2 regions of the Ruoffia tabacinasalis genome follow, and region 2 is predicted to be linked to the other one. Evidence: predicted binding sites of a transcription regulator. Region 2 holds the regulator's gene; the other holds the start of a gene.
The links. The regulator NrdR, encoded in region 2, represses ribonucleotide reductase genes. The targets are predictions, from matches to a motif close to ACACNATATATNGTGT.
Positions count from the first base shown of each region.

Region 1: the regulator NrdR is predicted to act here: its motif matches at 1,678-1,693, upstream of nrdH (glutaredoxin-like protein NrdH).

Region 1 is NZ_JBHSHQ010000039.1:32,823-36,255, reverse strand. It holds gene ACFO5Y_RS06770 (ABC transporter ATP-binding protein) at 1-763, shown strand, start outside; gene ACFO5Y_RS06765 (LD-carboxypeptidase) at 793-1,650, shown strand; gene nrdH (glutaredoxin-like protein NrdH) at 1,785-2,012, shown strand; gene ACFO5Y_RS06755 (helix-turn-helix domain-containing protein) at 2,102-3,265, opposite strand.
Region 2 is NZ_JBHSHQ010000011.1:99,842-103,274, reverse strand. It holds gene ACFO5Y_RS02415 (replication initiation and membrane attachment family protein) at 1-1,232, opposite strand, end outside; gene nrdR (transcriptional regulator NrdR) at 1,216-1,716, opposite strand; gene coaE (dephospho-CoA kinase) at 1,738-2,334, opposite strand; gene mutM (DNA-formamidopyrimidine glycosylase) at 2,349-3,185, opposite strand; gene ACFO5Y_RS02395 (ABC transporter permease) at 3,324-3,433, opposite strand, start outside.

The DNA of each region.
Region 1 (3,433 bases), on a different contig from region 2:
TGTATCCAAAGTTTTTCAACGAAGAACAGGAGATATTGTCAAAGGGTTAGAAGATATTACTCTCTCAGTAAAACAAGGTGAGATTATTGCGATCATAGGAACGAATGGGGCAGGGAAATCCACGTTATTTAATGCTCTTACAGGGCATATCGAACCCGATGAAGGAAGCATTTTATTAAATAATACGGATATTACAAAAATCCCTCAAATCAAGCGTGCCAGTATTGTTGCAAGAGTTTTCCAAAACCCAAGTATGGGAACAGCTCCTCGTATGTCAGTATTCGAGAATCTAATGTTAGCAAGTAAACGTGGTAAAAAACGTGGTTTGTCTCTATCTTTAAATGCTGATAATAAGGCAGAAATGGCAGAGTATATTTCTCAGTTTAATTTAGATTTAGAAAAACGCTTAGATTTACCCATAGAATATCTATCTGGAGGACAGAGACAAATCATCTCTTTAGTTATGGCGACGATTCAAAAACCCCAACTGTTATTATTAGATGAGCATACATCAGCGTTAGACCCTCGTACTGCTAAACAAGTTATGGAAATGACACACAAAATGGTAACAGAAAACAATTTAACTACTTTAATGATTACGCATCATATGCAAGATGCAATTAAATATGGTGACCGTATCGTTGTTCTCCATCAAGGAAAAATTGCGAATGTTTACAGTAAAGAAGAAATTGCTAACTTAGAAATTGGACATTTGCACGAACTTATGGAAAAATTAGTAGAGATGGAAGCAAATGCTTCTTAAAAAAACTTGATATAGAAAGTGATGATAATATGCACCTGAATTCTGATGATGAAGTTATCTTGCTTGGTTGTTCGAACGGACTAGACTTAGATGAACAAGTAAGATTAAAGATAACATCATTATATGATTGTTTGGTTAATGAATTTGATCTAAAAGTTCATATTAGCCCTACTATATATATTGATCCCATTAATAATGAAACACATGACGCTACTTACCGAAAAGAAGAATTGTACAATGCCTTGATAGATCCTAATATCAAAGCCATTTTCGACTTATCAGGGGGAGACTTGGCGTTAGAAGTTTTAAACCAATTTACTGAAGATGATTGGCGAGCGATTGAAACTATTTCTGATAAGTTTTATTTAGGTTATAGTGACAATACAGTGATTATTAATGCTTTATTATTAAAGACAAACGTCAAAGCTGTAAACTTTTTAGCAACGAATATCATTAAAGATAATACAGGCGTTGCAAAAGATAGTTTTAAACGTGTGCTATTTAATAATGAACGGATTGATAGAGGGAGTACAACACCAAACAAAATTGATGAAAGTGCGCTTATTATCGGTGGAAATATCCGATGCTATTTAAAATTAGCTGGGACACCATATTTTAATATTGCAAATGCAGAAGGCTTACTTCTTGAAGGTCAGTTAGGAGATATTAATAAAATGCGTAGTTACTTTTCACAGCTTGATTTATTAAATATTTTGGATAAAATGAAATTTGTGGTTATTGGTCATTTCAGTGAAATAAAAGAAAAAGGCCAAGAAGACGATTTATACAAATTAATCCAAACTTATCAGAATAAATATAATTTCAAATTATACTTTACGGATTATGTCGGTCATCATGAGGCCGTTTATCCATTCAGAATGAATTAGTTTAAATATTATCATTTTTAAGTAAAACAACTATATATTGTGTCGCATTTAATAAAGCGATCAACATGTAGTTGTTTTTTATTTGGAAATACAGTATGATGAGTATATTAGTTCAAAGAAAGAAGGTCATATCCATGTCAAAAATTACTGTTTATTCAAAACCAAATTGTATGCAATGTAACTTTACAAAAAAATATTTAGATGATAAAGGTGTCGATTATTCTACTCTAGATGTGTTTGCTGATGAGGAAGCACTGAATCATATTAAATCATTAGGCTTTCAATCACTCCCTGTAGTTGAAATCGATGGGGAAGAGCCTTTTAACGGTTTCCGTCCAGATTTATTAGCAAAATTAGCTTAATAATTTAATAATTTAAAAAATTCCACTCTTTAAAGTTAGTCAATAACTTAAGGAGTGGAATTTTTATTATTAGTGCAAGTTTTAATTGTTTAAACAATCGATTTTGCATAGCTAGAAGGGCTTAAACCAAATTCCTTACTAAATGCCCGAGAGAAGTATTGAATCGAACCATAGCCTAGATAATCAGCTATTTGTGATAAGGTCATTTGAGTTTCTTGAATCATTTGTTTGCTTCTGTTTAATCGAATTGTATTTATATAATTTTTTGGTGTCGTATTTGCGTATTTATTAAATAATGATTGAATGGTTGATCTTGATAATGAGAAATGTTCAACTAAATCACTCACTTGGTTTTGGTCTTCAACATGCGCATCCAAGAAATCTACCATCGCTTGGAATAATTCACTTTCATAGTTTTCGCGCATCGATGTGGTTGGTTTTTCGGTATGATTCGCTTCACCTTGAACAATTTTAAGTAGAATTAATTTTAAGTTTAATAACACTTCATCATCCGTATATCTACCATTGGTTGTAATGTTTGATAATTCAATGATTCGTTCAATTAAAGCTGTGTTTTGAGAACCTAAGTGTATGATTTGATTCGTTGCTGTAGGAGTTAGCCCCTTTGCGTCAAATATAATTGATAAATAAGACGTTACTCCATCTTTAGTAATACTTTGTTTTCTAACTTGTCCTGGTTGATAGATAAAGCAATCATTCTTTTTAGCAATATACTCCGCATCATCAATGTGATGAATTAACTCACCTTGATCAACAATAATAAGTTCATAATAATCTCCTGGAATAGATAAGCTTTCGAAAGGCGCCATCTTAATTTGATAGAACAAAGTATGTAGTTTTTCAATCATTAGTTTTGGTTCGTATTTTCGAATCGCAATTTTTTTAGCTGTAGGGACTGTCTTAGGAGAATCCTTCCCAAGCGGTTCCATAAAAATACTACATTCTTCTGTGATAGCGAGTGTGTTAAAATAGACACCTGGGACTAAATCAATACTATTAGTTAAGATAAATTCCTGATAACTTGCTTCATCTTCAGGTGTAGTAGTTAACACAATTAAGGCAAGTCCTATATCAGAAGTTAACCGCACTGATTGATTAAAACGGAAAAATAAATCAGAATCACTCTTTTGAATTTGCATCCGTCTATTTGTCTTTTTAGATTTTGAAATGGAAGACTCATCCATAATTGTGTAAAACTCAGAATGGTTATTTGACGTTGTTTTCAAGTACATTTTTTCACCTCTACCCATTTTAGTTATTAGTTCAGATAACATTATACCTTAAAATTTAATTCTTTACTAATGATTATCTTAATTAGTGATTTCTTTTTACCGATTTCATCAAACTAAATCGAATTTTTTGTGTATTTTAATGGAAAAGTATTGCACTTAGTTCTTAAG
Region 2 (3,433 bases):
TCTTTCTTCTTGCGTTGTTCTTTCACATATTGCATCGCCTTAGGGATATTCGTTAATTCCTCTTGTTCCCATTCACTCGCTACACGTTGCAATTCGCCTTTATAAATATTCGGTCTGTCGTTAATCACTAAAAGATAGTAGATTAAAAAGTTCACAACATGTTCGTTTAAACGTGTTTTTTCTGCTAAATCTCTAATATAAAAATGCTCTGAATCGGTTGCGAAAGTTTTTTTGGCTTGCTTCATCTTATTCAAGAATGCATTACTCGGCATTTGTTCACACGAAATCACCAATTGAACCGCTCCTGGCGCTAATTCAGGATGTTGCGCTTTTAATTGTTGTCTGCGGTCTTCTACTTCTTCTTTCGTATACATTCGAGACGTTCGGTTCGACTCCGTCCTTGGCTCAAGTTGGTCTTGTTGCCAATTCGATTCAGCTTTTTTATTTTGTCTTTGAGCAATTTTCTTCAAGTCATTTAAATTTACATTTCCGGTAGTTTTATCCATAGCTAAGTATACTAGATTAGCTAACTCGCTTTCTGTATTGCCGTAAATATCATGGATCGCATAAATCTGTTCTTTCAATTCTTCAGTTAATTCTGAATGGTTTATTCCTTCAGAAATTAAATAAGAAATAAAACGACTATATTCTAAACCAGGTGCATAATTATGCACTTTATCTGGTTGTTCGTCAATAACTTTTGTAGCAGCTTCATTGACTTGAATAGGATATAACGCCTTTTGAAAGGTGGACGTCTCCTCAGCATAACGATCCTCATCAATCGCTTCTACAGTTAAAAGTGTTGTTAACTCTTCGTAGTCTTTCTCTCCCAATTGATTTAATAAAGCTGTACTTAATAAAGCATCTTGGAAAAAGGCTTGATTGAGTAGGGGCAACTTTAAATCATAGAGAATTGTTTGATGTACGGGATTCGAATTTGATTTCATATCGCGATATGTTCGCATTAAACCGACGGCCTCGAGTTTTATCCGTGCTTCATTCAATTCTTTAATACCAATGTTCAAGTGAAGTAGTAAAATTTGATGACGTAATGATCTGCGACTATCCAAGTGAACAGTTGTTGGCATTGACATTAGCGTTAAGTATAGACCCATACTTTCTGGACCGATAATTGGTTGATATAAATGAGTTAAACTTTCTAGATAATTAGCTGAAATATCTGCTTGCCCTTTTAAAACAAAGGGTTGAAGCGGATTAATGGTTAGGCTCATCTTGATCTTGACCTTCCTCAATCTGTGATCCATGCTTACCTGCCATAGATTCTAATTCTTTCATGAAACTCTCACGCGATTGGAATTCACGGTAGACACTCGCAAAGCGAATGTAGGCAACCTCATCCAATTCCATAAGAAGAGGCATGACATATTCCCCAATACGGCTTGTCTCGATCTCTTGGTCAGCGTCATCTCGAATGGACTCTTCCACTTGATTCACAAGTTCATTCATCTGCTCCACCGCAATCGGCCGTTTTTCCGCACTTCGAACAATGCCTCGCATTAATTTATCTCGATTAAATTCTTCACGCGTACCATCGCGTTTTACTACTAGTAATGGTGATTGCTCGATCCGCTCATGAGTATTGAAGCGAAAGCCACATTGTAAACATTCTCTTCTTCGACGAATGGATTGACCCTCTTCTGCCGGACGTGAGTCAATCACTTTGGATGACTGACCCTGACATTTAGGACATTGCATTGTACATACCTCCTTAAGTAATTACTTGTTATTCTCTGCTTTTAATAGTTGATCGATTTGTTTATGTGTCTCTTCAAGTGTGTTTGAATTATCAATCACGATTTCGCTCCATTTGGCCTTATCTTGAATCGATATTTGATTGCTAATAAGTTGGCGTGCATCTTCTTCACCAATTTGATTCCGCTTCATTAAGCGTTCTAATTGAATGTCTGGTGAGACGTATACAAGCCAGACGACATCCGTTGGAATGTCAATATCCACTTCATAATATAAAGGGATATCCACAAAGATTAGTGAATGACCTTCTTCTTTATATGCTGCCATTCTTTCTTTAGATTCTTTAGAAATTAACGGATGTAAAATTTGATTGAGTTTCTCAATACTCGCTTCATCATTAAACACAATATTTCCTAAAGCTTTGCGGTTTAACGTACCATCTGCTTGAATAATATCGTTTCCGAAATTTTCTTTCAATCGTTCTAAGCCAACAGTACCTTTTTCAACCACAACGCGACTAATAATATCTGTATCAATCACTGGATAACCCTGTTGAATTAGATATTTTGAAACCGTGGATTTTCCAGTTGCGATACTTCCTGTTATAGCAATAGCTTTCATACGTTTATCTCCTGTTATAATCTTTGGCATACAGGACAATAGTGTGTCCCTCTTTGGGCTACGCGGATTTTCTCAATGGGAGTTTGACACCGGACACAAGGCTCACCGGTCTTACCGTATACTTTTAACTCGTTCTGATAGCGCCCTGCTTCTCCAACAGTATTGCGGTAACTTCGAATCGTTGATCCGCCAAGTTCCACTGCCTTACTCATTATATTAATTATAGCATGATACAAGGTATTTATCTGTTTATCTGATAGTTGGGATCCAACTGTTTGTGGGTGAATCTGTGCTTCAAATAAGACTTCATCCACATAAATATTCCCTAGTCCAGTCACTATCTTTTGTGATAACAAAGCCGTTTTAATCGGCTGCTTCGATTTCTCTAATTGATCTTTGAACTCTTCTATATGAAACTCTGCTTCCGTTGGTTCTGGACCAATCTTTCGCTCAGCAAAGAATGTTTTGATTAAATTTTTTGGAACATACTCCATTCTACCAAATTTCCGTACATCATTATAATGTAATTGGCTCTTGTCATGAAATTCAATGATGACATGCGTATGTTTGTCTTTTGTTTTTGGTACTTCCTCTTCTGGAAAATAAAAATACTTTCCTTCCATCCGCAAATGAGACACTAAATAACTATCAGGAAAACGGAATAATAAGTATTTACCACGTCTGTCCACCGATAATATGGTCTCATCAATTAAGGGCAGAAGGACATTTGGATTCTCTTCAAATTGAACAACAATTCGCTTCCAAAAGACGTTAATATTTTTAATTTTTTTACCTTTGACTAATTTGTCTAAACCTTTTCGATTTACTTCAACTTCCGGTAACTCGGGCATGCAAGCACCTCTTTCTACATATTATAATTATAACAAAATTTCTATATACTTTGGACATAAAATACCGAATTATATTAAAATACCCAAATGCTTTCACATTTGGGAGTCATCGACTAATTTCAAACTTTTATAAGCAAATTAACCTTCCAATTCATAGTTTCTTAACGCAAATTTTTCAATCTGTTTTAGGATAAAGTTGCACGCAATACATAATAAAACCGTCAAAATCATCCCCCAAAGAATTTGAA